3 regions of the Polaromonas sp. P1_F2 genome follow, and region 2 is predicted to be linked to each of the others. Evidence: predicted binding sites of a transcription regulator. Region 2 holds the regulator's gene; each other region holds the start of a gene.
The links. Region 2 encodes sigma-54, which starts transcription at its own class of promoters, with help from an activator protein. Its sites were predicted from a motif close to TGGCANGNAANCTGCTTT; they were not measured.
Positions count from the first base shown of each region.

Region 1: nirB (nitrite reductase large subunit NirB) is a predicted target of sigma-54. The motif match lies at 6,681-6,698, and genes of this name have one in related genera.
Region 3: AC1D0O_RS15080 (ammonium transporter) is a predicted target of sigma-54. The motif match lies at 5,025-5,042, and genes of this name have one in related genera.

Region 1 covers NZ_JBFUBN010000009.1:180,311-190,907, reverse strand. Annotated here, with positions in the region: gene AC1D0O_RS18280 (ATP-binding protein) at 1-526, shown strand, start outside; gene AC1D0O_RS18275 (response regulator transcription factor) at 584-955, shown strand; gene AC1D0O_RS18270 (chemotaxis protein CheX) at 967-1,425, shown strand; gene AC1D0O_RS18265 (MFS transporter) at 1,602-2,816, shown strand; gene AC1D0O_RS18260 (bifunctional protein-serine/threonine kinase/phosphatase) at 3,470-5,218, opposite strand; gene AC1D0O_RS18255 (type IV pili methyl-accepting chemotaxis transducer N-terminal domain-containing protein) at 5,294-6,580, opposite strand; gene nirB (nitrite reductase large subunit NirB) at 6,971-9,406, shown strand; gene nirD (nitrite reductase small subunit NirD) at 9,452-9,874, shown strand; gene AC1D0O_RS18240 (nitrate reductase) at 9,910-10,597, shown strand, end outside.
Region 2 covers NZ_JBFUBN010000005.1:300,381-310,977, reverse strand. Annotated here, with positions in the region: gene AC1D0O_RS13045 (THUMP domain-containing class I SAM-dependent RNA methyltransferase) at 1-824, opposite strand, end outside; gene AC1D0O_RS13040 (RNA polymerase factor sigma-54) at 844-2,379, opposite strand; gene lptB (LPS export ABC transporter ATP-binding protein) at 2,515-3,297, opposite strand; gene lptA (lipopolysaccharide transport periplasmic protein LptA) at 3,314-3,937, opposite strand; gene AC1D0O_RS13025 (thiol:disulfide interchange protein DsbA/DsbL) at 4,087-4,749, opposite strand; gene AC1D0O_RS13020 (SPOR domain-containing protein) at 4,867-5,505, opposite strand; gene argS (arginine--tRNA ligase) at 5,565-7,250, opposite strand; gene AC1D0O_RS13010 (PsiF family protein) at 7,384-7,674, shown strand; gene AC1D0O_RS13005 (HTH-type transcriptional regulator ArgP) at 7,737-8,657, opposite strand; gene AC1D0O_RS13000 (LysE/ArgO family amino acid transporter) at 8,771-9,403, shown strand; gene AC1D0O_RS12995 (O-linked N-acetylglucosamine transferase family protein) at 9,463-10,597, shown strand, end outside.
Region 3 covers NZ_JBFUBN010000007.1:33,368-43,964, forward strand. Annotated here, with positions in the region: gene AC1D0O_RS15055 (feruloyl-CoA synthase) at 1-494, opposite strand, end outside; gene AC1D0O_RS15060 (crotonase/enoyl-CoA hydratase family protein) at 589-1,362, opposite strand; gene AC1D0O_RS15065 (phosphate/phosphite/phosphonate ABC transporter substrate-binding protein) at 1,597-2,445, opposite strand; gene AC1D0O_RS15070 (hypothetical protein) at 2,590-2,976, shown strand; gene AC1D0O_RS15075 (hypothetical protein) at 2,987-3,445, opposite strand; gene AC1D0O_RS15080 (ammonium transporter) at 3,478-4,953, opposite strand; gene mrdA (penicillin-binding protein 2) at 5,388-7,454, opposite strand; gene mreD (rod shape-determining protein MreD) at 7,644-8,162, opposite strand; gene mreC (rod shape-determining protein MreC) at 8,159-9,082, opposite strand; gene AC1D0O_RS15100 (rod shape-determining protein) at 9,144-10,187, opposite strand; gene gatC (Asp-tRNA(Asn)/Glu-tRNA(Gln) amidotransferase subunit GatC) at 10,471-10,597, shown strand, end outside.

The DNA of each region.
Region 1 (10,597 bases), on a different contig from region 2:
GCAACTGGCGGCCGAGGTGGCCGCTGACTGCGGCAAACGCGTGAACACCGACCTGCGCATGGCCGGCGCGCCTGAAATACCGCGGGCCAAGATGGACCTGGTGCGCGAGATCGCCATCCAGCTGCTGCGCAACGCCGTGGTGCACGGCGTGGAAACGCCCGCCGCGCGGCAGGTCGCCGGCAAGGCCGCCGAGGGACAGGTCAGCGTGGCGCTGGGCCCGGACGAGGCCGGGCAGTGGCAGCTCACCGTTCGCGATGACGGCGCCGGCCTGAGCGCCGGCGACGTGCGGCGCCGCCTGCTGGAACTGGGCTGGTACAGCGCCGAGCAGTTGCAGAGCTTCAGCGACAAGCAGATCGTCGCGAACATCTTCAAGCCCGGGTTCTCCACCGCCGACGGAACGTCCCGGCATGCCGGCCGCGGCGTCGGCCTGGACCTGGTGCAAGCCAACGTGCAGAGCCTGGGCGCGCGCCTGCTGTTGTCCAGCACGCCCGGCCAGCACACCGAGTTCCGGGTCGTGTTTTCCTGAGGCCGCATGACATGACCCACATCCAAAACCCACCTCAATCGCAAAAGGAGGCTCACCATGCGACTGCTGATTGTTGACGACTCCAACATGATCCGCACGCGCATCTCGCGCGTGGTGCAAAACGGCGGCATCAAGGGCATCGTGCTCGCGGGCCTGGCCAAAAACGGCCACGAAGCCGTTCGGCTGGCCCGGGCCACGCGGCCCGAAGTCGTCACCATGGACCTGACCATGCCCGAGATGGACGGCATCGAATGCATTTCCGCGCTGCTCAAGCTGGACCCGACGGTCAAGATCCTGGTGGTCAGCGCGCTCAGCGACAAATCGACGGCCATCCAGGCGCTCAAACTGGGCGCGCGCGGCTTTGTCGCCAAACCTTTCACCGATGAAGAGCTGCAGATGGCATTGCTCGACATCGCCGACATGCGTTAAGGAAGACCGCCGTGGCCACACTCAACGAAACCGACCTCAAGCTGTTTGTCGATTCGATCCGGCATTACCTGAAAGTCACGACCCGGCAGGAGCCGCAGATCACCTCGGCCTACCTCGGCACGGGCGATATCGAAGGCTTTGAATTCAACGGCATCGTGGCTTTTTCAGGCAGCCACAACGGCCATGTGATGGTCTCCATGCCGGGCAAGCTGGTGCGCGAGATTTTGCTGCTGCAGCATGAGACCGACCTCAGCGACGGCAACCTGCTGGACGCGGTGGGCGAGATCGCCAACACGCTGGCCGGCAACGCGCGAAAGGCCCTGGGGTCCGAGCTGCAGATCTCGGTGCCGGTCAAGATGCAGGGCACGCAGGGCATGAAAGCCCGGGTGCGCACCCGCCCCTATGTCATCACCCTGCGCTGGAACCACTATTCGGCCATGGTGTGTGTCGATATGGACCGCAAGAACTGAATACCCGCCAGGGCCTGCCAGGGCGGCCTTGGTGCACGAATTTTGTGCGGCGCACCAAAATAAACAGGAACCAAGGCCAAAATCGCGCTTCAAGGGTGCGTTTTGCATGCCCCACGGTGGCACCCTTTTTGCACTGATTCTGTGAATCAACCATCTTCACAGAAAGAACTTGCACCATGGCGGGGTTTCGTAGTTTTCTCAAGGCCGGTCACGCGCCCACGCTGGGGGCGGCGTTTTTTTACTTCGCCTTCTCATGTTGCATCTGGGTCATGAACGGGGCCATGGCGCCCTTTATTTCCGAGACCTATAACCTTTCGCCCACCCAGAAGGGCGTGATGCTCTCGGTGCCCATCTTCGCCGGCGCGCTGATGCGCTTTCCGCTGGGCGTGCTGGCCCAGTACATAGGCCGAAAAAATGCCACGCTGGTGGAAATGGGCCTGATCATGGTGGCGCTGCTGTTCGGCTACTTCGTGGTCGACTCCTACAGCAGCCTGCTCGCCATGGGCGTGCTGCTCGGCATCGCCGGCGCCAGCTTCGGCGTCGCGCTCAGCCTGGGCTCCGGCTCCTTCCCGCCGCGCTACAAGGGCCTGGCCATGGGCCTGGTCGGCGCCGGCAACGTCGGCACCGCCGTCTCGGTGCTGGTGGCGCCCGCGCTGGCCCAGCGCTTCGGCTGGCAGTCGGTCTACGGCATCGCCGCCGTGGCCATGCTGCTGCCGCTGATCGCCATGATCGTGTTTGCCAAGGAACCCGACGACGTGGACAGCCATGCCACGCTGCGCGAACACGTTGCCTGCCTGTTCGAAAAAGACGGCTGGGCCTTCAGCCTGATCTACGCAGTGAGCTTCGGCGGCTTCATCGGCCTGGCCACCTTCCTGCCCTCCTATTACTACGACCAGTTCGGCGTCAGCAAGGTGCAGGCGGGCCAGTTGTCCATGCTGGCGGCCTTCATGGGCGCCGCGCTGCGCATTTTCGGCGGCTGGATTTCCGACCGCTGGGGCGGCGTCAACACCCTGAGCGTGGTGCTGCTCACCATCGCCGCCACCCTGGTCGCCTGCGGCCTGGCCGGCGGCTCTCTTGTGGCCACCACGCTGCTGGTGATGCTGTGCTTTGCGGCCCTGGGCGCGGGCAACGGCGCGCTCTTTCAACTGGTGCCCCTGCGCTGGCCCCTGGCTACTGCGGTGGCCGGCTCCATGATCGGCGAGATCGGTGCGCTCGGCGGTGGGTTGGTGCCCAATGCCATGGGGGTGTCCAAGCAATATGCGGGTACTTATATGTGGGGGTTCTTCTTTTTTGCTGCGTTGGCTTTGGGGATGCTTGTTATGTTGCGGGTTATGCAGATTCGGTGGACTCGGACTTGGGCTGAGAAGGGTGGGCGTGCTCGCGGCGCGTGAAGAGAGGCCAGGTCTTGCTCCGACGGAGTGCTCTTCTCTTGGTTCCGCTGGCCGGGGGTTGCCCGGCGGCAAGTAACTTTCTTTTGCTTCGCCAAAAGAAAGTCACCAAAGAAAAGGCGACCCGCAGTCTGGGTCCCTACGCTTCGCTACGGGCAACCTGCGGTGCTCGAGCCAAGCGGGGTCCGGCTAAACTCGCTTCGCTCAGACAACGCCGGCCCTGATCCGCTTGTCTCTGCGCTCCTCGGCCCAGCCAGGACGGGGCAAGCGGGAGCGGGGACAAAGACATAAAAACCAAGAAGATAAATACAACAAGGACTCGCCGTGGCGAGTCCTTATTTCTTTAAGTATTCGGGTTCCTGTCTTCGGCTGTTTGGTATTCATTCCCCACCCCTTGTGGATGCGCCGAGGAGCGCAGGTTCAGGCGGATCAGGGATCGCGTTGTCTGAGCCGAAGGCGAGTTTAGCGAGACCCCGCCTGAACCGAGCACCGCAGGTTGCCCGTAGCGAAGCGAAGGGACGCAGCAACCAGGGTCGCCTTTTCTTTTGCTTACTTTTCTTTTGGCGAAGCAAAAGAAAAGTGAGTAGCTGCCGGGCTACCCCCGGCCAGCAAAACTCAGAAGAGCGCGCACCGCCGGAGCAAGACCCGGCCCCCCATTACCTTGGCAAAAACAACAACCAATAAATCAACAAAACATTCACCACCACACTAACCGCCAACAACAACTTCCACAACATCACCGGATCCCGCTCAATCAAGGGAGTCCCCTGCGGCGCGGTGAGCGGCCGCGAAGCACCCCGCTCCAGCGCCAGCAACAGCTCTTCGGCGGTTTCGAAGCGCCGGCGCTTGTCGCGCGCCACGGCCTTGAGCACCACGTGGTCCAGCCAGATCGGTACTTCGGGGTTGATGCGGCTGGGCGCGACGGGGTCGCGGTAGTAGCGGCCGGCCTGGTAGGGCAGCACCTCGCCGTACGGCAGGCGGGCGGTCAGCAGCTGGTACAGGGTGACGCCCAGCGCGAACAGGTCACTTTGCGCGTCGGGCAGTTCCTCGGGGCCGTCAGCGGCGGCGGCGCTGAAGCCCCATTGCTCGGGGTTGATGAAGCTGGGGGTGCCCGCGTGCAGCTTGCGCATGGCTACGGGTTCGCGGCCGCTGAGCGCCACGCCCAGGTCCAGCAAGCGCAGCACGCCGTCTTCGCCCTGGTGCAGGTTGGCGGGCTTGATGTCGCGGTGGATCACGCATTGGCGGTGCAGCCGTCCCAGCGCGCGCGCCACCTGGGTGGCCACGCCCAGCACCTGCTCGACGCTGAATTTGTGCCGGCGGTCCAGCTGCTGCTGGAGTGTCTCGCCGCTGTGCCAGTCATACAGCAGGTAAAACGCGCTGCGCTCCTGGCCGTTCGGCAGGCGGTCGTGAAGGTTGACCAGGTGCGCCGCCGCCCTGCCCGACTGCATGCGCAAGGCCAGCCAGGCTTCGTGGGCCAGCATGGCGCGTTCTTCTTCGTCGTGCGAGCGGGCGGGGTTCAGGGTCTTGAGGGCATACAGCACCCGCGTGACGGGGTCGCGCACCTGGTAAAGCACATTGATGCCGTTGTCGGCCACCGGGGCGGTCACGGCCAGGCCGTCCATCACATCGCCCACCTTCAGGCGCGGCGGAATGGGCAAGGTCTGCGCGATGCGGGTCACGTCCTGCAGCGTTGCATCCAGCAGGCCGCGCACGCGCACCACCACGGCCGTCACGTTGTCGTCGCTGCCGGCGGCCAGGGAGGCGTCCACCAGGCCCTGGCTGGCCACCTGGGCGCCGCCGGCCTCCTGGAGGCCGGCGAAATCCTTCAGCCGCGCGTCGCGCAGCACGCCGTGCACACCGTCGGTGACGAGGACGAACACATCGCCCACCTGCAGGTCGCCCTGCATGTAGTCGACCACCACATGGTCTTCGGCGCCCACGGAACGCAGCAGCTGGTGCTTGAAATCGGGATGGTTGACGGCGTGGTCGTGCGTGAGCTGCTGCAGCGTGCCGCCGCGCACCAGATAAGCCCGCGAATCGCCCACGTGCGCCAGGGTGTAGGACTGCCCGCGCAGCACCAGCGCCGTGAGGGTGGTCAGGCCCATGGCCGGCTGGCGCCGGCGGTTGATGCCAGCCAGCCAGGCATTCTGCGCGCCGATGATGCGGTCCAGGGCCACCGTGGTGTCCCAGGTCTCGGGCGTGCCGTAGTAGTCGCGGACCAGGCTGGTGACGGTGGTTTGCGCCGCTTCGCGGCCCATGCCGCCGGTGCTCACGCCGTCGGCGATCGCGACGATGGAGCCCATGCCCTCATAGCCGGGCTCGGGCAGCATGGCCGCGCAGAAATCCTCGTTGCTGCTTTTGCGGCCTGCGAGGGTTGCGAAGCCAATGTCCAGATCAAATGCCATGCACCAATGTAAGCAAGTTCAATGCCCGATATTGGTGCATTGCAGCAATCAGCTCATGCACACAAAGGGTGAAGGCTAACCGACCAACATCTGCATGCTGCGCTCGTACTGCACCGAAAGCTGCTCAAAGACGTCGAGCAGTTCTTCACTGGCGGTGGCCAGCCCTTCAAGGCGCTTGGCGTCTTTGCCTTTGGCGATGCTTGCTGCGCCTGCTCGCATCTGCGTCCAACCCGCAGCCGCCTTGTCGAGCGACGCACGAATCTCTTTACTGGTCAGCGGGATGTCGTTGAGGTACTGCAGCGCCTTCTCGAATGCCGCCTGCGACTCGGCCATGCCCGCCTCACTGCGTTGCGAGACGGCAGCACCGCCCAAGGCCTGGAGCAGCGCGTATTTCGCGAAACGCTGGCTCAGCATGCGCTGGCGCCCGGCCAGGTTGAGCATTTGCAGCGGCGGCATGGCGCCGGCGTTTTCCAGGCTGCCGGTCATGCGTTCGGCTTCCTGCAGCAGCAGTTCGGCCAGCTCATCCAGATGCGCCATCTCACCGGCGGCTGGACTCCCTTGCAAGGCAGGCTTCAGGCGGGTCCAGGTCACCGTGACCTGCCCCAGCAAGTCGCCAAAAGTGGGCTGCGACAGGCTTTTGCCGAGGGCGGCGATGTTGGCGTCGATGCGCAGCACCGACTCCTTCAGCAGCTCCGTCACGCGTTCGGCCTGCACCCCAGCCAGCCGCAGCAGGGCCAGCTTGACCAGGCGCTGCGACAGCATGCGCAGCTGGCCGGAGCGGTTGACGTCTTCGGCGAAGCGCGCCGAATGGATGATGTGCTGCGACACCTGGCCCAGGCGCTGGTTGGTGTGCATGGAGGCCGTCCGCAGGATCTGGAAGGCATCGTCGTCGGACACCTGGCGGGCTCGCATCAGGATGCCCTTGGCGCGGTCCACCACCTTGCGCTCTTCCAGCCGGCTGGCGACATCCTTGATCTGCCCTTGCAGGGCCTGCTCGCGCTGAAAGCGTGCCTGGGCCAGATGGATCAAGGGCCGCAGGCGCTGCGAGCCGTAGCCGTTGACCACATAAGCATGAACACCCACTTCCAGGGCGCGCGTGATCTTGGCGGCATCGCTGTCGGTGGTCAACACGATCACCGGGCATGGGGCGGTGTCACTGACCACCTGCAGCAGCCTGAACAGGTCTTCGCCCGGCAGCGCATCGTGGCAAATCACCACATCGGGTGCCTGGCGCAACACCTCTTGCACCAGTTTGCTGCGCTCGCTGACGACCGCCAGGACCTGGATGCCGGCCGCTTCCAGGTCAGCTACCAGCGGATTGCCGCCGGCGGGGCCGTTGAGGTGTACCAATGCGGAAGTCATACAAATCAATAGGTTGAGAGGGAAAACAGGGTAAATCAGAACGCAAGTCGCGGGCCATGCGCCGGTTGCAGCCGGCGGTGCGCATCGCAAGCCAATGATATGGCACAAGTTTTGCATTAGCCATTGCGGGCGTAACGACGCGCCCGACCTTAGCGAATGCACTGCGGGTCCTGCGTACAACGACGTACGTAATGGTGTGCCTCATACCGGGCTTTAAGCCCGGGTCCCTGTTTGACCGGGAGAGAGCATCATGAATTTCACCTTGTTTCCGACAAGCCGGACCGGCTTGCAAGCCCCGACAGGCCGCGTGGACGCGTGCGTGCGCGACCTGCGCAGCACGGCCGTGGCATGACGTTTGCACCTGAATATTGAATCCACTGGAGTAGCCCCATGAAAAAATCAAAACTGGTGATGGTCGGAAACGGCATGGCCGGCGTGCGCACCCTGGAAGAATTGCTCAAGGTCGCCCCCGACCTGTATGACATCAGCGTCTTCGGCGCCGAGCCCCATCCCAACTACAACCGCATCCTGCTGTCGCCCGTGCTGGCCGGCGAGCAGACGCTGGACGAGATCGTGCTGAACTCGTGGGACTGGTACAAGGACAACCACATCACGCTGCATGCCGGCAAAAAAGTGGTGGAAATCGACCGCATCAAGCGAGTGGTGCGCGCCGAGGACGGCACCGAAGAGGAATACGACCGCCTGCTGATGTGCACCGGCTCCAACCCTTTCATCCTGCCGGTGCCGGGCAAGGACCTGGCGGGCGTGATCGCCTACCGGGACATCGCCGACACCAACGCGATGATCGACGCGGCGAAGAAATACAAAAAAGCCGTCGTCATCGGCGGTGGCCTGCTGGGCCTGGAAGCCGCCAACGGCCTGATGCTGCGCGGCATGGAGGTCACCGTGGTCCACGTGATGCCCTGGCTGATGGAGCGCCAGCTCGACGACGTGGCGGGCAAGCTGCTGCAGAAATCACTGGAAGACCGCGGCCTCAAGTTCCTGATCGGCGCGCAGACCCAGGAGCTCACCGGCAACGACGAAGGCCGCGTGAAGTCCATCAAGTTCAAGGACGGCAGCGAAGTGGCCACCGACCTCGTGGTCATGGCGGTGGGCATACGCCCCAACACCCAGCTGGCCGAGTCCATGCGCCTGCACTGCAACAAGGGCATCGTCGTCAACGACACCATGCAGACAGTCACCGACGCGCGCATCTATTCGGTGGGCGAATGCGCGGCGCACCGCGGCATCGCCTACGGCCTGGTCGCGCCGCTGTTTGAACAGGCCAAGGTGGCGGCCAACCACCTGGCTCAGTTCGGCATTGGCCGCTACTCGGGTTCGCTGACGTCCACCAAGCTCAAGGTCACCGGCATAGACCTGTTCAGCGCCGGCGAATTCATGGGCGGCGACGGCGCCGAGGAAATCGTGATGAGCGACCCCTTCGGCGGCGTCTACAAAAAGCTGGTGATCAAGGACGACAAGCTGGTCGGCGCCTGCCTCTACGGCGACACGGTGGACGGCAGCTACTACTTCAAGCTGCTGCGCGACGGCCGCAGCGTGGCCGACATCCGCGACAAGCTGATCTTCGGCGAGTCCAACCTCGGCGACGCCGGCCACGAAGGCCAGAACAAGGCCGCGCTGATGTCCGACGACGCGGAGGTCTGCGGCTGCAACGGCGTCAACAAGGGCGCGATCTGCAAGGCCATCAAGGAAAAAGGCCTGTTCACGCTTGATGAGGTGCGCAAGCACACCAAGGCCAGCGCTTCCTGCGGCTCCTGCACCGGCCTGGTCGAGCAGATCCTGATGTTCACGGCCGGCGGCGACTACTCGGCCACGCCCAAGCTCAAAGCCATGTGCGCCTGCACCGACCACGGCCACCAGGCGGTGCGCGACGCGATCCGGGCCAACAAGCTGCTCAGCATTTCGGACACCTTCAAATTCATGGAATGGAAGACGCCCAACGGCTGCGCCACCTGCCGCCCGGCCGTCAACTACTACCTGATCAGCACCTGGCCCAAACAGGCCAAGGACGACCCGCAAAGCCGTTTCATCAACGAGCGCAGCCACGCCAACATCCAGAAGGACGGCACCTACAGCGTCATTCCACGTATGTGGGGCGGCGAGACCACGGCCAGCGAACTGCGCCGCATCGCCGACGCGGTCGACAAGTACAAGATCCCGACCGTCAAGGTCACGGGCGGCCAGCGCATCGACCTGCTGGGCGTGAAAAAAGAGGACCTGCAGAACGTCTGGAAAGACATCGGCATGCCCTCCGGCCACGCCTACGCCAAGGCCCTGCGCACAGTGAAGACCTGCGTGGGCAGCGAATGGTGCCGCATGGGCACACAGGACAGCACGCAGATGGGCAAGGACCTGGAGCGCGCGATGTGGCGCATGTACGCGCCGCACAAGGTCAAGTTCGCCGTCAGCGGCTGCCCGCGCAACTGCGCCGAATCCGGCATCAAGGACGTCGGCATCATCGGCGTCGATTCGGGCTGGGAAATGTACATCGCCGGCAACGGCGGCATCAAGACGGAAGTCGCCCACTTCTTCACCAAGCTCAAGACCGCCGCCGAGGTGCTTGAATACACCGGCGCCTTCTGCGAGCTCTACCGCCAGGAAGGCTGGTACCTGGAGCGCACGGTGCATTACGTGAACCGCGTGGGCCTGGACTACGTGAAGAAAAAAATCCTGGAAGACCACGAAGGCCGCAAGGCGCTGTGGGAGCAGTTGCAGTTCGCGCTCGACGGCGAACCGGATCCCTGGTTCGACCTGAAAGAAGCGTCCGTGGACACCCGCCAGTTTGAAAAACTCGCTCCCGCCTAACCGCTTCATCGCTTGCTCGCCCAAAGCCCGAATTGAGAGATCACTATGTCTGAATGGAAAAAAATCTGCCTGGTCACCGACATCCCGGTGCTTGGCTCGCGCCGTGTTTCGCGCGCGAAAGGTATCGACGTGGCCGTGTTCCGCAATGACCAGGACCAGGTGTTCGCCTTGCTGGACCGCTGCCCGCACAAGGGCGGCCCGCTGTCGCAGGGCATTGTGTTCGGCACCAGCGTGGCCTGCCCGCTGCACAACTGGACCATAGGCCTGGCCGACGGCTGCGCCAGGGAGCCCGACGAGGGCTGCACCCCCAAGTTCAGCTGCAAGGTGGAAACCGGCCAGGTCTTCCTGGACGCCACCGAGCTGGACACGCTGGCGCTGGATCTGCAGCCGCCCCGCGCCGGCCCGGGTGCCTCCGCGGGCGCACTCGGCGATGAAAGCTTCAGCGTGCAGGCGCCTCACACGGCATAAGCGAAAACACAAGAACGAGGCCCGGTAACTATTCCATGACTGAAACCCGATCAACGTGCCCCTATTGCGGTGTCGGCTGTGGAGTGATTATTGAATCGCAAGGCGACGAGATCACCGGCGTTCGCGGCGACCCGGATCACCCGGCCAATTTCGGGCGCCTGTGCACCAAGGGCTCGACGCTGGCGCTGACCGCCTCAGCCGCCGTCACGCGGCAGACGCGCCTGTTGCAGCCCATGCGGCGCGAGCACCGGCATGAGGCGCCCCAACCGGTGTCCTGGGACAGCGCGCTGGGTTTCGCCAGCGAAAGTTTTGCGCAAATCATCCGCGACCACGGCCCCGATGCAGTGGGCTTTTACATTTCGGGCCAGTTGCTGACCGAGGACTACTACGTCTTCAACAAGCTGGCCAAGGGCCTGATAGGCACCAACAACGTCGACACCAACTCGCGCCTGTGCATGAGCAGCGCGGTCGCCGGCTACAAGCAGACGCTGGGCGCCGATGCGCCGCCCGCCTGCTACGACGACGTGAACCATGCGCAGTGCATCTTCATTGTCGGCAGCAACACGGCCTACGCGCACCCCATCCTGTTCCGGCGCATAGAAGAAGCCAAGGCCGCCAACCCGGCGCTGAAGATCATTTTTTGCGACCCGCGCCGCACCGATACGGCCGAGATCGCCGACCTCTACCTGGGCATACAGCCCGGCACCGACGTCTCGCTCTTCA
Region 2 (10,597 bases):
CGTTCGGCGAAGTCGACCATGCGGAATGACACGTCGCTGCCGAACACCGGCGCCGTGGGTTCGGTGATGGCGGCTTCGGCCTGGTCCAGCAGACCGTCCCACACATGGCCCTGGAAGGGCAAGTATTTCTGGAAAGCGAAGCGTCGGTTGATGCCGGGCGCGATGTTGCAGGCGATCTGCGCCGCCTCGATGGCGATGGTGCCCGAGCCGCAGCAGGGGTCGTAGAGCGGCACGCCGTCCTTGCACAGCTGGTCCCAGCCGCTGGCGGCGATCATCGCGGCGGCCAGGGTTTCTTTCAGTGGCGCATCACCTTTGTCCTCGCGCCAGCCGCGCTTGAAGAGCGGCTCACCCGAGGTGTCGATGTAAATCGTGACGGTGTCCGTCGTCAGGTGCACATAGACGCGCACGTCGGGCCAGCGCGTATCGACGCTGGGCCGCACGTCGTCGAACTTGGCGCGAAAGCGGTCGGCGATGGCGTCCTTGATCTTCAGCGCCGCGAAGTTCAGGCTTTGCAGCGGGCTGTGCTGGGCGGTGATCTCGACCTTGAAGGTCTGCTTGGGCGTGAACCAGATTTCCCAGGCCACGTTGGCCGCGGCGTTGTAGAGGTCTTGTTCACTGCGGTACTGGTTGTGCTGCAACTCAATCAGCACGCGCTGCGCCAGTCGGCTGTGCAGGTTGAGCTGCAGGGCATCGCGCCAGGAGGCCTGCAACTGCACGCCGGCGCGCCAGGCTTTGCCGTCGATACCGGTGACACGCTTGACCTCGGTGGCCAGCAGGGCCTCAACGCCGGCGGCGCACGGTAAAAACAATTGGAGCTGGTTCATGTCGGACTCTTGAAAGGGCTTACAACGACTTGCGCAAATTAGCCGGTGCGATGCGTAGGGCCTCGCGGTATTTCGCCACGGTGCGGCGCGCGCATTCGATGCCCTGCTCCTTGAGCATTTCGGAAATCTGGTTGTCGCTGAGCGGCTTTTTCAGGCTCTCGGACGAGACGAACTGCTTGATCAGCGCGCGCACCGCGGTGCTGGAGGCGTTGCCGCCGGTTTCGGTGCCGAGGGCGGAGCCGAAGAAATACTTCAGTTCAAAGGTGCCGAAGGGCGTGCCCATGTACTTGGCGGTGGTCACGCGCGAAATCGTGGACTCATGCAGGCCCAGCTCGTCGGCGATCTCGCGCAGCACCAGCGGGCGCATGGCGAGTTCGCCGTGCGTGAAGAAGTTTTTCTGCCGCTCGACGATGGCGCTGCTCACGCGCAGGATGGTGTCGAAGCGCTGCTGGATGTTCTTGATGAACCAGCGCGCCTCCTGCAGCCGCTGCTGCAGCGCCTGGCCGCCCTGGCCCTTGTGCTGCTTGAGGGCGTTGGCGTAGATGTCGTGCACACGCAGGCGCGGCATCACGTCGCCGTTGAGCGAGACCTTGAAACCCCGGCCCGACTTCACGACGATGACGTCGGGCACGATCAGGTTGCGCTCCACGTTCACGAAGCGGCGGCCGGGTTTGGGGTCGAGCCGGCCTATCACGGCAATCGCACCCCGGACGGCGGCTTCGGTGAATCCGCACAGGTGCGACAGGCGCTTCAGGTCGCGTTTGGCCAGCAGTTCCATGGGCTGCTTGCACATGGCGATGGCGGCGCGGGTCTCCTCGCAGTCTTTGCAGTCCAGCAGCTGCAGGCCCAGGCATTCGGCCAGGTTGCGCGCGCCCACGCCGGCCGGCTCCATGTGGTGCAGCAGCTTGAGCGCCATGGCAAAACGCTGCTCGAGGTCTTCGGCCTGTTCCAGGTCGTCCCCGGCCAGGCCCGCCGCGAGCGAAGCCAGGCTGTCTTCGAGGTAGCCGTCGTCATTGAGCGACTCGATCAGGAAATGCAGGGCCGCGCGGTCCTCTTCGGACAGGCGCAGGCCCAGCGACTGGCGGTGCAGATGGTCTTGCAGCGACTCGTGGGCACCTGTCAGGTCGGAGGCCTCGGTGTCGCCCTCGTCGTTATTGTTCTTGCGCGCCGGCGCATCGCTGCCCCATTCGCTGTCGTCGGGCGTGGTCTCCACCGTGCCGTCGCCTTCCCAGCTTTCCTCGAGCTTGGGTTCGGCGCTGACTTCGGCTTCGCCTGCAGCTGAAATGCCAGCGTCCTCAGTGCCGCCGCTCGGCGACTCCGCCGCGGATTCAAACTCGCGGCTGTCCTGGCTGACCGGCGTGTTGAGGTGCTCCAGGCCGAACTCCTCTCGTACAGCGGTTTCTTCCGCCACCTCGAGAAACGGGTTTTCGTCGAGCATCTGCTCGACTTCCTGGCTCAGCTCGAGCGTCGACAGCTGCAGCAGCCGTATCGACTGCTGCAGCTGGGGCGTCAGCGCGAGGTGCTGCGAGACGCGGAGTGACAAACCCTGCTTCATGTCAACGGTCTCTGATGAGCGCGAAGAAGGAGTTCGAGCAGGGGCCGCGGAACTGGCTTTGCCAGGCCGCAGGCGCCGTCCCCGGAGGGGGAGAGGGAGCTACACGAAGTGAGCGACAACAGGGGGGAACCATCTCTACATCTTGAAGTGTTCACCGAGATAGACGCGGCGTACGTCGGCGTTGTTCACGATCTCGGAGGGCGTGCCTTGGGCCAGCACGTGGCCGTCGCTGATGATGTAGGCGTGGTCGCAGATGCCCAGCGTTTCGCGCACGTTGTGGTCGGTGATCAGCACGCCGATGCCGCGCGACTTCAGGAAGCCGATGATGCGCTGGATCTCGATCACGGCGATCGGGTCAATGCCGGCAAAAGGCTCGTCGAGCAGGATGAAGCGCGGCTGGGTCGCAAGGGCGCGGGCGATCTCGACGCGGCGGCGCTCGCCGCCCGACAGCGCCGGGGCCGGCGAATTGCGCAGGTGGTCCACCCGCAGGTCCTGCAGCAGGCCGTCCAGCCGCGACTCGATCTCGGCGCGGCCCAGCGGCTTGCCGTTCGCGCCCAGCTGCAGTTCCAGCACGGCGCGCACGTTTTCCTCCACCGTGAGCTTGCGGAAGATCGACGCTTCCTGCGGCAGGTAGCTCAGGCCCAGGCGGGCGCGCAGGTGAATCGGCATGTGCTCGACCGACTGGCCGTCGATGGAGATCTCGCCCGCGTCGGCGCGCACCAAGCCCACGATCATGTAGAACGAAGTCGTCTTGCCGGCGCCGTTGGGGCCCAGCAGGCCCACGACCTCGCCTTTTTGCACGGCCACCGAGACGTCCTGAACGACCTTGCGGCTGCCGTAGGATTTTTGCAGCCCTTGCGCAACGAGGCGGCTGGGGGTCGCGGCCGGGGCCGCCGAAGTGTCAGTCACCACATCCATCTGTGAAAGGTTCTTTCTAGTTCTTTTCAGTGCCCAGCGTGGTGCTGGGGCGCAAGGCGGCGGGCGGGGCCGCGGGTGCGGTGGCCGGGGCCGACGCAGCGGCGCGCGGCGAGAGCATGGCGCGTATCCGGCCGCTCGGATTGGCGGCGGTCTGGTTCTGCGCGCCGCCGTCCACGGTGAAGACGTCGGTGTTGTTGTCGTAGACGATCACGGCGCCTGTGGTTTCGTCCACCAGGGTGGCGCCGTTGTAGCGGCGCACCACGGCCCGCTTGATGAATTTGACGAGGTCGGCGCGGCTGTCGTATTCGATGCGCTCGCCTTCGCCTTCGATGTATTCGTCCACGCCGTCGCGCTTTTTGCGGTAGAAGGCCAGCTTGCCGGGCGCCGCGATGGAGACCGCCTGCTGGTAGCCCTCGGGGTCCTGCATGACGTCGACGCGCGCGCCGCGCACGATGGTCGTGCCTTTGGTGATCACCACGTTGCCGGTGAACACGCTGGTCTGCTTGAGGTCGTCATAACGCAGGGCGTCGGCCTCCGCGTTCATGGGCTTGTCCCGGTCGGCTTTTTCAGCCCAGGCCGGAAACGCCGCCCCCAGCGCCAAAGCGGCCGGCAGGATGAGGAAATAAAGGGGGTGTTTCATAAGGCACGAATCTTGCTGCTTTGGGGTTCGGCCATTGTAGCCATGCAAGCCGCGGGAATGGCTTGCACGGGGAATATTAGGGGCATAAAAAAACCCGCCTGGAATGAGGCGGGTTTTGAAGCGGCGAGCCGCTACGGGCCCGGAGCGTCTTATTTGCCCTTGCCGCGCGACTGCGCGATCAGCGCATCCGTGACCTGCAGGGCACGGCCCATGCTCTGGGCCAGGGTGGCCGAGGTGTAGTAGCGCCCGGCAATGCCCAGCGCCGGCACGCCGTCGACCTTGTAGATGTCCTGCAACTGCGTGGCCTTGCGGGCTTTGGTGGTGACCGTGAAGGAGTTGTACATCTCGACGAACTTGGCTTTGTCGATGCCCTGCTTTTCGGCCCAGGTGGTAATCGAGTCGGCATTGGCGAGCGCGAATTTTTCCACGTGGATGGCGTAAAACACCTTTTTGTGGAGCTCCTCGACCTTGCCCATGGCCTCCAGCACGTAAAAAAGGCGTTGCTGGGGTTCGAAATCGGGGCGGAAGGCCACCGGCACGCGCCGCACGGTCACATCCTTGGGCGCCTGCTTCATCCAGGCCTCGAGCTGCGGCTCAAAGGCGTTGCAATGCGGGCAGCTGTACCAGAAGAACTCGACCACCTCCACCTGGCCGGCGGGGACTTCGGTGGGTGCCGGCTTGTCCAGCGTCAGGTAATCGGCGCCGTCCTTGAAGGCCTTGGCCTGGGCTTGCGCCATGGTGGGCAGGGCGATGCCGCCCAGGGTGGCGACGGCAGCCGAGGCGGCTGTAAAGGAAAACTCACGGCGTTGCATCAGATTCTTCTCCTGGTATGACAGAAATGGTGGGTAAGCCGCCCCTCCGGACGGCGGCCCTCAGGGTGCGGGGCACAGGGGTTTGTACACCAGCCTCGTGAAAAGTTCAGCCTATCGTCAGCGCTGCACGCGGACCAGCGCGGTTTCGATGGAATTGTTGTCCAGCCGCTCCTTGGCTTTGTCAGCGTCTTCCTTTTTGTCGAAAGGCCCGAGACGCACGCGGTACACGGTGCGGCCGGCCTGTTCGCGCTCGGTGACCTTGGCCTGCATGCCCAGCAGCATCAGCTTGGCGCGCTGCTGTTCGGCGTCTTCGGGTGTGCGGAAGGCGCCGGCCTGGATGAAGTAGCTGAAAGGGTCCACGCCCGGGCTGGATGACAGGCCTTCGACCTTGGCCTTGGCCAGGTCGCCCAGCGGATCGGCCGCGGGTGCGGGCTTGGCGGCGGTTCTGGCGGGCGCCGAGGCGGCGGCCTTGGGGCCGGCGGACGGGTCGGGAACGGCGACGCTGGGTGTTTCGGCGGGGCCCTGGGCAGGCGCCGGCGGCTTGGGCTGGTTCTTGCCGGCCAGCGGCGCGTTCGGGTTCCAGTCCTTGTTCTTCTTGGCTTCCGCGGCATCGCTGTCGGGGCTGCGTGCCTGGCTTTTGTTCATGAAAGGCACAGGCACCTTGGTGATGTAGACCGCCACGGCCAGCGCGGCGCCCAGGCCGATCAAGGCGCCAATCACCAAACCCAGCAGGGTTCCGCCTCTTTGAGTGTTCATTCCCTTGCCCACGTTCATTGTCTTGTCCTGAAAATTAGGGTGCTATCGGCATGCTTGCATTACATCTTGCGCGGGGCGCTCACGCCCAGCACCGCGAGGCCATTGTGCAACACCTGCGCGGTCGCCGCGACCAGCGCCAGCCGGGCGCGCTTGACGGCCTCGTCATCGACCAGGATGCGTTCGGCATCGTAGTAGCTGTGGTAGTTCGCGGCCAGCTCGCGCAGGTAGAACGCGACGTCGTGCGGCGCCAGGCCGGCCGCCGCATTGGCCAGCATCTCGGGGTATTTGGCCAGCAGCAGCATCAGCGCCTGGGCCTGCGGGCTGTCCAGGGCCGAGAGGTCAGCAGACTTCAGGCTGGCTTCGTCGCCGCCCTGGCCGGCCCAGGTGGTCAGGATGGAGCAGATGCGCGCGTGCGCGTACTGCACGTAGTACACCGGGTTCTCATTGTTCTTGGCCAGCGCCAGGTCGATGTCGAAGATGTACTCGGTGTCGGGCTTGCGGCTGAGCAAAAAGAAGCGCACGGCGTCGGCGCTGGTCCATTCGATCAGGTCGCGCAGGGTGACGTAGCTGCCGGCGCGCTTGGAGATTTTGACCTCCTCGCCGTTGCGCATCACGCGCACCATGGTGTGCAGCACGTAGTCGGGGTAGCCCTGGGGGATGCCCTCGCCGGCGGCCTGCAGCCCGGCGCGCACGCGGGCGATGGTGCCGTGGTGGTCCATGCCCTGGATGTTGATCGCCTTGCCGAACCCGCGCTCCCATTTTGCCAGGTGGTAGGCCACGTCGGGCACGAAGTAGGTATAGCTGCCGTCGCTCTTTTTCATCACGCGGTCTTTGTCGTCGCCGTAGTCGGTCGACTTCAGCCACAGCGCGCCGTCCTGTTCGTAGGTCTTGCCGGCGTCCTTGAGTTTGGCCACGGTGGCGTCGACGCGGCCCGAGCTGTACAGGCTGGACTCGAGGTAATAGTTGTCGAACTTCACCGAGAAAGCCTTGAGGTCCAGGTCCTGCTCGTGGCGCAGGTAGGCCACGGCGAACTGGCGTATCGAGTCCATGTCTTCCACGTCGCCCGAGGCGGTGAATTCGCGGTCATCCGAGCTGACCGTCTTTTTCGCCAGGAAGTCGGCCGCGATGTCGGCGATATAGTCGCCGTTGTAGGCCGACTCGGGCCAGCCGGTGTCGCCGGGCTTGAGGCCCTTGGCGCGCGCCTGCGTGCTGCCGGCCAGGGTCTGGATCTGCACGCCTGCGTCGTTGTAATAGAACTCGCGCCACACCTGCGCGCCCTGGGTGGCGAACAGGTTGCAGATCGCGTCGCCCAGCGCGGCCTGCCTGCCGTGGCCCACGTGCAGCGGCCCGGTCGGGTTGGCCGAGACGAACTCGACGATCATGCGCCGTCCGCTGTCCGCGGCTTGCGTGCCGTAGGCGGCGCCGGCCTGCAGCACCTCGCGCACGGTTTCCTGCTTGGCGGCGGGCTTGAGGCGGATGTTGATGAAGCCGGGGCCGGCGATCTCGATGGCGTCCACCCAGCGTTCAAAGGCCGGGGCCTTGAGCAGGATGGCGCGCAGGCTTTCGGCGACTTGGCGCGGATTCAGTTTGAGCGGCTTGGCCAGCTGCATGGCGGCCGTGCAGGCGAGGTCGCCGTGGGCCGCAACCTTGGGGGATTCAAATGCGGCCTTGTCGCCCGCGCCGGGGGAAAGTTCTTCCAGGCCCGCGGCCAGGGCCGTGAGCAGGTCTTTTTTAATCGAGAGCATCGGCTGATTTTACGGTTAAGCCATGCGCCGCCTGGGGCCCGCAGATACCCGGTCATCGAATTTGCCCGGCCCGGCGTTATGTGTTGGAATTCCAGCCGGAACTCAATCCCGATTCCCAACCCATGGAGCCATCATGAAAAAGCTGTTATCCCTGACCGCCTTCGCATTTGCCGCCGCCGCCATCCTGTCCCCGGTGGCGCATGCCCAGGACGCTCCCGCCAAGACCGCGCAGCAGACCAAGATGGGTGCCTGCAACAAGGACGCAGAAGGCAAGAAGGGCGATGAGCGCAAAGCCTTCATGAAGGAATGCCTGAGCGCCAAGAAGGCGACGCAGCAAGACAAGATGAAAACCTGCAATGCCGACGCCAAAGGCAAAAAAGGCGACGAACGCAAGGCCTTCATGAAAGAGTGCCTGAGCAAGTAAACCAGCCAGCCTCACTCAAGCAGCCTGCCACGGATCCCCTGGCAGGCTGTTTTTTTTCCGCGTCAATCCTGCAGCAACTGCGCCTTCGCTGCCTGCTTGACGGCCTGCGTGAGCCTCTGTGCCGCCAGCGGTTCGCGCGCCCAATGCTGCCAATACAGCCGCACGTCGACCGCGCAGCCCGGCAACACTTCCTGCAGCGGCGGGCGGTGGGTGCGCGCCGCCAGCAGGATGTCGGGCACCATGCCCCAGCCCATGCCGAGTTCCAGCGCGAGTTCGAAGGCATCGACGGCCGGCACGAAGTGGCGCGGGTAGAGCGCATCACGCAGCTTGAAGTGCTGCGCCAGGAAGGCGTCCTGCAACGCGTCCTTGCGGTTGAAGATCACGGCCGGGCTGGCCAGCAGGCGGTGGGCCAGGCGATTCGGTCCCGCCGCCTTGCCTACTGCGGGCTCGCTCCACTGCGCAACCAGCGCCGGCGAGGCCATGCAGCGGTAGCGCATCACGCCCAGCGGCTCGGCCACGCAGCCGCGCATGGCCTGGGCCAGCGTGGTCACGCAGCCGGTGACGTCGCCGCTTTTGAGCGCATCGTGGGTGTGGTCCTGGTCGTCCACCACCACGTCCAGCAACAGGCCATGCTCATGCAGTACCGGCGCCACGCCCGGTAAAAACCAGCTGCTCAGGGAGTCCGCATTCACCGCCACGCTGAGGCTTTGCAGGCGCCCGGCCTTGCCGCCGCCTTGCAGGCCTGCCAGCAAATCGGACTCCATCAGCCGCAGTTGCCGCACATGGCCGAGCAGTGCCTGGCCGGCCGGCGTGGCGCGCACCTGCTTGCCCCGCACCAGCAGGCGCTGGCCCAGCGCGTCTTCCAGCGATTTGATGCGCAGGGACACGGCGGCCAGGGTCAGGCTCAGGGCTTTGGCGGCATCGCCGAAGCCGCCGTGTTCGATCACGGCGGCCAGGGCGTCCAGTTGTCGGGCATCGAACATGGTTGATTTATCAAGTATTAATTGATCGAAGCTAATTTTAGTTAACTTTGTTTAATCATTATCGGCTTTGCGGGACACTGCGTACAGAACCGACATCTATTCAAAGAACCGCCATGAACCCCCTTGCCGCCCCCGCTTTCCTGACCGGTATGGTCCTGAGCCTGTCGCTGATCATGGCCATAGGCCCGCAAAACGCCCACGTGATACGCATGGGCCTGTTGCGCCAGCACCTGTGGCTCACGGTCGCCGTCTGCGTGCTGACCGACGTGGCACTGATCGGCCTGGGCGTGATGGGGCTGGCGCAACTGGGCGGCCTGTCCGACAAACTGCTGGGCGCGATGACGGGCGCGGGTGCGCTGGTGCTGATGGTTTATGGCGCGCAGGCGATGCGGCGCTTTTTGCAGCCGGCGCCGCAGGCGGCCGACGGCGCACCGCTCGCCGACCAGGCCATTTCGCGCCGCAAGGCCATCGGCCTGGCGCTCGCGCTTTCCTGGCTCAATCCCCATGCCTGGCTGGATACGGCGGTGGTGATAGGCACGGCCTCGCTGGCCTATGCGCAGCCCGACAACGCGGTCTTCGGCCTGGGCGCCATCACCGGTTCGCTGCTGTGGTTCACCGGCCTGGGTGTCGCCTTGTGGTGCGTGGGGCGACGGCTCAATTCACCGGTGGTGTGGCGCGCCATGGATTTGCTGGTCGCGCTGATGATGTGGGGCACGGCGTTCTGGCTGGTGCGCGGCCTGCTTTAAAAGGTAAGGCGGCACTGCGCACGATACAGTGTGAGTCCCTGGTCACAAATAGGAAGCGTATGGGGGTGTTCAATTGGTTGAGGAAAGCCGTCTTCAATGCAGGGACACAGGCGAGCCCTGTTAAAGCACTGGAAGGTGCGCACGGCACATCGACGGCAATCGATCAAACACCGCCGGGCGATATCCTCAGGCGTCGCGGAAATGCCTTTCTTGCTGAAGGCAAGCTGGACGAGGCCTCAAGCAGCTACCGTGAAGCGATTGCCCTCAACCCGCAGGACGCTGATGCCTGCCTCAATCTTGGGGTCGCCCTCGGTGAACAACAGCGTTATCAAGAAGCGGAGCACGCGCTCCAGCGGAGCCTGGACATCAACCCGGGACAGGCTGACGCTTTTTATTTTCTCGGTTTGATGGCCAAAAGGCAGGGCAAAGCAGAGATCGCCATAGAAAACTTCGTTCGGGTGCTCGACCTCAAGCGGGACTTCGAGCTTGTGTGTGGCGATTTGTGCCAGGTGCTGGTGGAAAGCGGGCAAATCGGGCGCGCCAAGGAAATTGTCCTCAAGGGAATTGCCGCATGCCCGGAGATGATGGATCTTCACGCGCAGCTCGGCAGCCTGTATGCGTACGAAAACGATCTGGAGCGGGCCATTCATTGTTTTCAGGAAGCGTTGAAGCTTCAAGCGGATCATGCGCAGGTTCATGGCCGGCTGGGAGAAGTGTTCCGCAGGTCCAACAGGTTTGAGGATGCGTTGGCGAGTTATGACAAGCTGGTCGCTCTGGACCCGAACTCTGCGGAGGCATTCAACAGCCGCGGCATTGCGCTTGGCGGGCTGGACCGGCATGAAGACGCGGTGGCCTCCTTTCAGCAGGCATTGGCCCTGGAGCCGCGGCATGCGAATGCCTTGGGGAATCTTGGTGCGATGCTGGGTTGCTTGCGCCGGCACGATGACGCTGCACGTGCCTTTGCGCGATTGCTCGACATCGAGCCGGAATATCCCCATGCCATCGGAAACCTGATTGGCTCGAAAAGGCATTCGTGTGATTGGTCGCAGTATGCGTCGGACCTGGAGCGATTGAACAGTGCGGTCATGGCGGGGAAAAAAGCGGCCGAGCCATTCACGCTGCTGGCAGCGACTGGGTCAGCGGCCGCGCTGTTGCAATGCGCGCGGACACATGCCGCCGAGGCGTGCCCGCCCT
Region 3 (10,597 bases), on a different contig from region 2:
TTGGCATAACGTTCGGCGTCGGCGGCAAACACCAGGCCCGGCGTCACGGTCTTGAGCACATGGCGCAGCTTGTCGTAGTCCTGGCTGACCAGGGAATACGGCGGCGAAACCGATACGTAAGGCACGCCGGCTACCAGGCAACCCAGGGCCAGCTGCGCATGCTCCAGGCCGTTCTCGGAAAGTATCACCACCGGCCGCTCGGCGCTCAGGCCGCGGTCCAGCAAGCCCTGGGCGATGCCGCGGGCCGCCGCCCAGGCCTGGGCGTAGCTGAGGTGACGCCAATCGCCCGTCGTGCCGTCCGGGAGTTTTTCGCGCCGCGCCATGAAGCTGCGTTCGGGCGCGGCCTGCGCCCAATGCTGCAGCCGGTCGGTGATACGGGCGGGGTAGTCTTTCAGGTCCTGGTCGGCACGCAGGTAGCCGACGCCGGGTGCGCCTTCGCGCAGGACGGCACGGGTCACGCCAAAGCGCAGGGGGCGGAATTTGAGGGCGCTCATGATGGTGTTGTCTCTTCTGTCTCTTTGTCTTTTCGGCTCTTTGGCTTTTTCGTCTCTTTCCCACCGGGCCCTCATGCGGGCCCGCCGGCACCGCTCAGCTTTTTTGCACCTTGGCGGCCTTGCCGTCCAGGAAGTCCCTCACGCGGCCCTTGGCCTCGGGCGCGCTTTGCGCGATCGCCGCCATCAACGCTTCGGTGAAGTAGCCCTGGTCGGCGGGCTGCTCCGCAATGCGCGGCAAGGCATGCATCAGGGCATAGTTGGTCAAGGGCGCATTGGTCGCCACGCGGGTCGCCAGTTCGAGCGCCTTGTCGAACGCCTGCCCCTGCGGCACCAGGTACTGCGCCAGGCCTATGCGTTCGCCGTCCTGGGCGTTGTAGACACGGCCGGTCAGCATCATGTCGGTCATGCGCGCCGCGCCTATCAGCCGGGGGATGCGCACCGCGCCGCCGCCGCCGACGAAGATGCCGCGCGAGCCTTCGGGCAGGGCGTAAAACGTGCTCTCGTCGGCCACCCGGATGTGGCAGGCGCTCGCCAGTTCCAGGCCGCCGCCGACCACTGCCCCGTGCAAGGCGGCAATCACGGGCACGGGCCCGTACTGCAGGCGGTCCAGCGCCGCGTGCCACATGCGCGAATGGTGCAGGCCCTGGCTGGCGTCGCGCTCCTGGAGTTCACCGAGGTCCAGCCCCGCGCAGAAGTGGTCTCCCTCGCCGTGCAGCACGGCGGCGCGGACGCCGGCGGGCAGGTTTTCAAACAGGTCGCGCAGGGCCAGCACCTGGGCGTCGCCCAGCGCATTGCGTTTGGCGGGGCGGGCCAGGCGGATCACGGCAACGTCGCCGCGCATTTCGAGTTGGAGGTGTTTTTGGGTCATTTGGAGATTTTCAGTGAGGTCGATTATGGTTATGAATGATAACTAATGCAACGAAGCGAGGCCGCTTTTTTTCAGTGAAAACCCTAGGGTTTGAGCGGGCTCGGCCAGCGGCACGGCTGGCGCCGGCGCGCGGCGCAGGGTGTTGACGAGGGAAGGCGGCGGCCCGTGCCGGGCCAGGAAGACAGCAGCGGCAGCTGGGTGCCGCGCCGGAAACTGGACCTGGACCTGGCTAGGCTAAATGTTCAGCCACTTGAGCAGCTCGCGCATGCGGGCCTCCGACGTGGTGTCGAATTGTTCGATGCCGATGCGTTTGAGCACGTCCTTGCCGGCATCGCTGCCGGGCAGGGCCAGCAACTCTTCCTGGATGGCCTTGAGTTGCTCTGGCTTGATGCGCTTGTGCGCCACCATCGGAAAGTAGGGCTGCGCCACGCTCTTGTGCAGGATGCGGCCGCCGTCCTTTTCCCATTTCTTGGCGATGCCCGAATAAGAGGCCACGCCGCCTACGTCGGCGAACTTGTTGTCCAGATAGAAGCCGACAGCGGCCTGTTCGCGCACGAACTGCACGTTTTCCTTGTCCACCAGGATGCCCTTGTCACGCAGCTCGGCGGCGCAGAAGCGCGACATATAGGCGATCTGCTCGGGCAGGGCGATGCGCTTGCCCTTGACGTCGTTGATCGTCTTCAGCTCGGATCCCTTGGGGGCGATGATGAAGCACTGCCCGTCGGGCTTGGTGCTGGCGATGTAGCTGTAGCCGTAGTCGCGCATGCCGCGCGCCGGGTAATCGCTGGGGCGGGCCATCACCAGGTCGAAACGGCCGGTCTGCATGCCTTCTTCAAGCTGCTTGAATTCGCGCGCGAACACCACGCTGACCTTGGCTTTCATGGCCCGGCCTATCACCTCGGCCAGGCCCTGGTATTTGGCAATCACCTGGGCATGGTCCAGGCCACCCGAAGTGCCTTCGCTGATGCCCAGCACCAGTTGCTGGGCCGGAGCCGGGGCCTGGGCTTGCGCGGGACTGGATCCCAGCAGGCTTGCCGCCAAGGCCAAGGTCAATGCCGTGGATGTCATTGCAATACGCGCCATAAGCTCCCCCTTGTTTATTGAGTTGCATGCTAAGGCTTGCGTTTGCAGCAGGCCAGCTGTGCTTACCCTTAATCGATTTTCCTTACATCCTTGCCGCACGGCGCCAGCCGCCTGGGTTCATGCGCCGATGACACAATGCGGCGCATGAAGCTTCTCCCCCTTCCCCTGGTCGCCGCCCTGCTCCTGGCCCTGGCCGGCTGCAGCCCGGCGCCCAGGGCCAGCCATGACCCGCTGTCGATCGCCCGCGCGCCGGTGGCGGCCGCCATCAACGAGTACCAGCGCTGCGCGGACAAGGCCCTGATGCCGCTGAAGGACGATGCGGCCCGGTCCGTCTTTGTGCTCGCCGACATGGCCCTGGCCGCCTGCGATGCCGGCCTGGAGCAGGTGCGGCGCAGCATCCTGGCGGACAACGCCGGCCACCCCTATGTGGCGGCCTTCGCGGACGAGGCCAGCGCCAATATCCGCGGGCGCACCCGCAACATGCTGGCGCACAGCCTGAACCGCGCACGGGAAGCTCGGCCGCCCCAGTAAGCCGGCAAGTTCAGCGCAGGCCCTTCACATAACGCGGCGCGTTCGGGTCGCGATGCCTGCGCTCGCGCTGGCCCTCTTCGCCGAAGATCGCGCCAAAGGTCGACTCGATAAAACCGGACTCCGGGTAGACCTCTTCCTCGGTGTCTATCGAGCGCGCGCTCTGGCGGTCCGGCTGGGGCGGCGGCGCCATGACGGGCGCGGCGCGCTCCTTCACCGCCTCCGACACCATCTGGACCAGCGGCACGCGCGGCTTGGGGTCGGGCACGGCCATGATCTCTTCAAGCCTGTCGGCCCAGACGGCCAGGTCGGGGTGCCCCTCCTCGGCCGCCTTTTCGCGCGCAAAGCGCGCGATCTCGGCCGCGTATTCAAGGTTGCCGGCCATCCACTCGGTGTCGGTCACCCGCCCGGTCTTTCGGCGCAGCAACACGTGGAGATGGGCGGCGATGGCGATTTTTTCGCTGGAAGGCATGGTGTGTGTCCTTCAAAGTGAATGCCGGCACATCAGGTGCCAAGGCGTTCGGCATGCTGGGTGATGTCCAGGCCGTCGCTCTCCGAGGCTTCGCTGACGCGCAGGCTGACGACCAGCGAGGTGACCCACAAGGCCAGCGCCGTCATGAACAGGCTGTACAGCATGACCGCGCCCGCGCCTATGGCCTGCGTCAGCACACTGCCTTCCGCGCCCGAAATCGCCTTGCTGGCGAACACGCCCGTGAGCAGCGAGCCCACGATGCCGCCCACCCCGTGCACGCCGAACACGTCCAGCGAGTCGTCGGCGTTCAGCAGGCGCTTCAGGCCGGTGGCGCCCCAGTAGCAGGCCAGCCCCGCGGCCACGCCGAAGACCAGCGCCGCGCGCGGCGAGACAAAACCGGCCGCCGGCGTGATCGCAACCAGGCCGGCCACCAGGCCCGAGCACAGGCCCAGCAGCGAGGGCCGGCCGCGCACCGCCCACTCGGCCGCCATCCACGACAGCGCGCCGGCCGCGGCCGCGATGTGCGTGACCGCCATGGCCAGGCCCGCCCGGCCGTCGGAAGCCACCGCGGAACCGGCGTTGAAGCCGAACCAGCCCACCCACAGCATGCCGGCGCCGGCCATGGTCAAGCCCAGGTTGAAGGGCGTGAAGGGCTCACGGCCGTAGCCGTGGCGCGGGCCGAGCACGTAGGCGCAGACCAGCCCGGCGATGCCGGCATTGATGTGCACCACGGAGCCGCCGGCGAAATCCAGCGCGCCCATGCGGGCCAGCCAGCCGTTGGGCTCCCAGACCCAGTGGGCGATGGGGGCATACACAACGACCGTCCACAGCGACATGAAGATCAGCATGGCGGAAAAGCGCATGCGTTCGACAAAGGAGCCGACCACCAGCGCCGCCGTGATGATGGCAAAGGTCAGCTGGAACATCGCATAGACCGATTCCGGGATGTTGGGCGCGACGTGGCTGACCGCGACCTTCTGCGCGTCCTTCACGTAATCCAGCCCGGCGAACCAGAAGCGCTCGGTGCCGCCGAAGTAGTGGCCCCAGGCACTGCTGCCGGGCGTAAAGGCGATCGAATACCCTACAGCGAACCACAGGAGGCTCACCACCGCGCAGATGGCAACGACGCAGGCCATGACGTTGAGCACGCTTTTCTTGCGCACCATGCCGCCGTAAAAGAGGGCGATGCCCGGCAGCGTCATGAGCAGCACCAGTGCGGTGGAGGTCATCATCCAGGCGGTGTCGGCGCCGTTGACGGTCTCTGCCCCCACCAGGCCGGGACGGGTCAAGGCTGCGGGCGGCGGCGCGGATGCCGGCACAGCAGGGGCGAGTGCTGCGGCCACAGACGCGAGAGCCGCCGGCGGTGGCGCGGGAGCGGCGACGGGCGCCGCAACTTCGGTAACGACGCCGGAAGCCGCCGCCGAGGGAGCGGCAGCCGGCGCGGCAGGAGCCTGCGCCATGGCCTGCTGGCAGGCTATGCCCATCCAGATCGACAAGCCCCACGCCATAACGCTCTTCAGGTGCATACATGCCCGCCTTTCTTGCAGTCAGCCAACAATTGGTAACAACCGGAAGGCAGCAGGCATAAGTCATGCCAGCGCTTTATAGGGAAGATTTGGACGGTTTTCGGTGCAAATGCGTACACGCGGTGCACGCCGGCGCCATGCTGTGGCACGCCGCACCAGGGGCTGCAGCCGCCCATCCGCAAAATCCCGGGGGCGGGAAACCCCCAATGCACTATGTCAGTGCGCGGGCTACATTGGACGACTTGCTGACGAGCCTTGCTGCTCGCAACGCGAGGAGCCGAGGAGACACGAGAGAGCCATTAGAAGTACACACAGGCAACAAGGCATTCCACAAGATGCCCTGCTGCAAAAAGCGCTGGTAACCCCAGCGCTTTTTTTATGCCTGTCGTTTTCCGGGGCGCCCGACAGCCGGGGGCTCAGTCGGGATTGATGCCGGCCGCGGCCATGGGCGGGGCCAGCTTGCTGAGCGCTTCGGCGATGGCCGCCGCCTTGGCCTTGGCTGCCGCCGCTGCGGCGGCGGTGGTGGGCCCGGAGGTCGGGGCTGAAAGCAGGCTGGCCATCTCGGCCGCCTGGCGCGGCTTGCCGACGGGCGCGGCGGCCAAGCCCTTTTGCACCGCCACCATGTCTTCTTCGCTGGGGTACTGGCCCAGCAGCACGTAGTCAAACACCCGGCGCGCGATGGGCGCGGCCACGCCGGCGCCCCAGCCGGCGTTTTCCACGATCACGGCCAGCGCGATCTTGGGGTCCTCGGCCGGCGCGAAGGCCATGTACACCGCGTGGTCGCGCTGGTGTTCTTCCATCTTGGCGCCGTTGTACTTGTCTTTCTGGCCTATGGTCACGGCCTGGGCGGTGCCGGTCTTGCCGCCCGAGAGGTAGCCCGCGCCGGCAAACACCCGCGCCGAGGTGCCCTCCTGCGTGACGCCGACCAGCGCCTTGCGCACGATGGCCACGTTCTCCGGCTTGTAGCCCAGGTCCTCGGGCGGGCTGGCCTGCAGCGGGTGCATCACCCGCGTGACCGGGTCCTGCGTGCCGATGACCAGGCGCGGCTTGTGCTTGACGCCGCCGTTGGCCAGCGCCGCCGTGGCCTGCGCCAGCTGCAGCATGGTGAAGGTGTTGTAGCCCTGGCCTATGCCCAGGGAAATCGTTTCACCGGGATACCACCTTTGCTGCTCGGGCCGCTTGTAGGCCTTGCGCTTCCATTCCTGGCTGGGCAGCACGCCACGCACCTCGCCGTTGATGTCGATGCCGGTGATCTGGCCGAAGCCCAGCGGCTTCATGAAGTCGTGCATGGCGTCCACACCGAGCTCATTGGCCAGCGAGTAGTAATACACATTGCTGGACTTGACGATGGATCGGTACATGTCGACCGCGCCCAATGCGATGTCACCGTGGCTGCGGAAGGTGTGGCCGCCGAAAGTCCAGGAGGCGTTGTCGTTGACGATGAAGGTCGGCGAGCGCTTGCCGGTCTGCAGCGCGGCCATGGCCATGAAGGGCTTGTAGGTCGAGCCAGGCGGGTAGGTGCCGCGCAGCGCGCGGTTGAGCAGCGGCTTGTCGATGGACTCGTTGAGCGCCTGCCAGCTCTCGGTGTCTATGCCGTCGACGAAAAGGTTGGGATCGAAGGTCGGCTTGCTGACAAAAGCCAGGACGTCGCCGGTTTTCGGGTCCAGCGCCACCAGCGCGCCGCGCCGGTCGCCGAACATGTCTTCCACCAGCTTCTGCAGGCGGATATCGAGCGACAGCATCACCGTGTTACCGGGCGTGGCCGGGTTGCTGGCCAGCTTGCGCACGGCGCGCCCGCCGGCCGAGGTCTCCACCTGTTCGACGCCGGTGGTGCCGTGCAGCTGCTGCTCGAAGCTCTGCTCGACACCGAGCTTGCCGATGTAGTCGGTGCCGCGGTAGTTGCCCTCGTCGTCGCTGCCCTCGATGTTTTCCTTTTCGGCCTGGTTGATGCGGCCTATGTAGCCGACCACATGGCTGCCGAGTTCGCCGTAGGGATAGCTGCGGAACAGCCTGGCCTTGATGTCGACGCCTGGAAAGCGAAAGCGCTGCGCCGCGAAACGCGCCACTTCCTCGTCCGTCAGGCGGGTGCGTATCGGCAGGGACTCGAAATTCTTGGACTCCTCGCGCAGGCGCTTGAAGCGCCGCTTGTCGCGCAGCTGGATATCGACCACCTTTTCTAGCGCGGCAATGGTTTCTTCGAGGTTCTCGACCTTGGACGGCGTGATCTCCAGCGTGTAGGCCGAATAATTGGTCGCCAGCACAATGCCGTTGCGGTCCAGGATCAGGCCGCGATTCGGCACGATGGGCACGATGGCCGTGCGGTTGCTTTCAGCCTGCTCGTTCAGGTCGGCATGGCGGTACACCTGCAGGTACACCAGCCGCGCCGCCAGCAAGGCAAACGCGCACAACACCACCAAGCTGGCCACCAGCACCCGCGCGCGGAAACGCGACAGGTCGGCTTCGACGTTGCGGAGTTCAGTCATGGCCGTACGACTCTACAGGCAGCACAAAGTGCCCGCAAGGCGCGCCATTTCCCCCACGAAAGAAGAGGCGATGCGAAGCGAGCCGTTCAAGGCCAGCATGAGCCGCGGAACCGGCTTTGCCGGGCCGCAGGCGGGCGGCCCCCTCGGGGGGCAGGGAGCACACGAAGTGAGCGACCGTGGGGGCCATACCTACAGTGGTCTGTTCTGATCAGGGTCGGGCGCGCGCCGCTGCGGCACCAGCAGCAGCACACTGACGACGGGCCACAGCAGCGCCTCGATCAAGGGCGCCAGCAGCATGACCCATCCGGGGAAAATTCCGCCGCCTATCATGCGGATTATGAGCTCCACGCCATGTGCCATGGCGAACAGCGGCAGCACCTGCAGGGCCTGCGAAGGCACGGTGAACCAGAGCAGGCGGCGGTGGATCATGGTGGCGAAAAAGCTCAGCGCCGTGTACGACAGCGCATGCTGGCCCAGCAGCGAGGACTGGTGCACGTCCATGCCCAGGCCGAACATGAAGGCCACGCCTATGCCCACACGCAGCGGCTGGTGCACGTTCCAGAACACCAGCACCAGCGCCAGGAAGTCGGGCATCCAGGGCACGCGGCCCAGGGGCAGCATGTCCAGCAGCAGCGCCGCGATGAGGCTGCACCAGATGAACACCGGGTTGGCGGGCAGCAGCAGCTGCTGGCCGGAGCGCATGATCATTTAGCGGCCCCTTTCTTCTTCGGTGCGGCTTCAGGCGCGTCGGGCTCAGGCCGCGGCGGGATCAGGCCCGTGCCGGGCTTGACCACCATGACGTGCCGCGCGCCGGTCACCAGCGCTTGGGGCGTGCAGAAAATCTTGGCGAAAGCCGACTCGGCGCGCCGTTCGATGCGGCTGATCTTGGCCACCGGCAGGCCGGCCGGGTAGACGCCGTCCACGCCGCTGGTGGTCAGCAGGTCGCCCTGCTGCACGTCCGAATTGCTGCCCATGAAACGCAGCTCCAGGCCGCTGCCGGAAACCGTGGGGTCGCCATAGGCCACGCTGCGCGCGCCGGTGCGCACGTTGAGCACGGGAATGGCCAGGTCGCGGTCCACCAGCAGGGTGACTTCGCTGACCAGAGGGTGCACGCGCGTGACCTGCCCCAGCACGCCGGACTCGTCCAGCACCGGCGAGCCCAGGTCCACGCCCTGCGCCATGCCTTTGTCGATGATCACCTTGCGCGTGTAGGGGTCGGCCGCGTCGTACAGCACCTCGGCGGCCATGACCGGTGTGTTGAGCTGCTCGCGCAGGCCCAGCAGCTTGCGCAGGCGGTTGTTTTCCTGGAGGAGCTGCTCGACCTGGCCGGCGCGCAGCGACTGAAGCGCCAGCTTCTTGCCGGCTTCGTCGCTGGCGGTTTTGGCCTGGTTCAGGGTGGTGAAGTACTCGCCGCTGCCGCGGACGGCGCGCACCGGCTGCAGCGCCAGCCATTGCACCGGGTACAGCGCGGTGGCCAGCACGGCGCGCACCGGCTGGGTGATGCGAAAACGGGTGTCAGCGACCATCAGGAACAGCGACAAGGCGCTGAAGAACATCAGCTTGGACAGCGCCGACGGCCCCTGCTTGAAAAAGGGCGGCGGGGATCTGTCAAGGGTTCCTAAGGGCATGGTTCGCTGTCAAGCTGGCCCCGCTTCATGCCGGCGCGCGGCATGAGATACGGCGTTGCGCTTATTCCGAAGTGAAGATGGAACCCAGGCGATCCATGCGCTCCAGCGCAATGCCGCAACCGCGCACGACGCAGGTCAGCGGGTCCTCGGCCACCAGCACAGGCAGGCCGGTTTCCTCAGCCAGCAGGCGGTCCAGGTCGCGCAGCAAGGCGCCGCCGCCGGTCAGCATCATGCCGCGCTCGGCGATGTCCGCGCCCAGTTCGGGGGGCGTCTGCTCGAGCGCGTTCTTCACGGCGCTGACGATGTTGTTGAGCGGGTCGGTCAGGGCTTCGAGGATTTCGTTGCTGGAGATCGTGAAGCTGCGCGGCACGCCTTCGGAGAGGTTGCGGCCCTTGACTTCCATTTCCTTGACTTCCGAGCCGGGGAAAGCCGAGCCTATGCTCTTCTTGATGGCCTCGGCCGTCGGTTCGCCGATCAGCATGCCGTAGTTGCGGCGGATGTAGTTGATGATGGCTTCGTCGAAGCGGTCACCGCCGACGCGCACGCTGCCCTTGTAGACCATGCCGCCCAGCGAGATCACGCCGACTTCGGTGGTGCCGCCGCCGATGTCGACGACCATGGAGCCGCTGGCCTCCGACACCGGCAGGCCGGCGCCGATCGCGGCAGCCATCGGCTCTTCAATCAGGTAGACGTCGCTGGCGCCGGCGCCCAGGGCGCTTTCGCGGATCGCGCGCCGCTCAACCTGGGTGGAGCCGCAAGGCACGCAGATGATGATGCGCGGGCTGGGCTTGAGCAGGCTGCGCGGGTGCACCATCTTGATGAACTGCTTGAGCATCTGCTCGGTCACGGTGAAGTCGGCGATCACGCCGTCTTTCATCGGTCGAATGGCTTCGATGTTGCCGGGCACCTTGCCGAGCATGGCCTTGGCTTCATGGCCGACGGCCTGGATGGTCTTCTTGCCTTGGGGGCCGCCTTCGTGGCGGATGGCGACGACGGAGGGCTCATCGAGCACAATGCCGCGGTCGCGTACGAAAATCAGGGTGTTGGCGGTGCCAAGGTCAATGGCCAGGTCGGTGGAAAAATACCGACGGAATGCTTCAAACATATGCAGGGGTCCAGTTGGGGCATGAGCGAACTTCGTTGCTCCATCGCCTTTTTATTGATCAGCAATTATGGGGAAGTTGGGCCAGAGGCGCTCTGAAATCTGCTTCTGGCACCTAAAAAGCACCTAAAGCCCGCATCCAACCCTGATTTCACACCAAAGGCGGGATAATAACGCATCCCCTATAGATCAATAGCTTTAGCAAGCCCGTTTTTTCAGCTTTACACCTCGTTTCAGCCCCTGTTTTCTGGTTTATTTTCTCCCGTATTTCCTTCATCCCTACCCCATGGCATTGACACCCCAAGACATCGCCCGCGTCGCCAACCTGGCGCGGCTGGAATTGCGTCCCGACGAAACCGAGCACACCCTGGCCCAACTCAACGGCTTTTTCGCCTTGGTCGAGCAGATGGAAG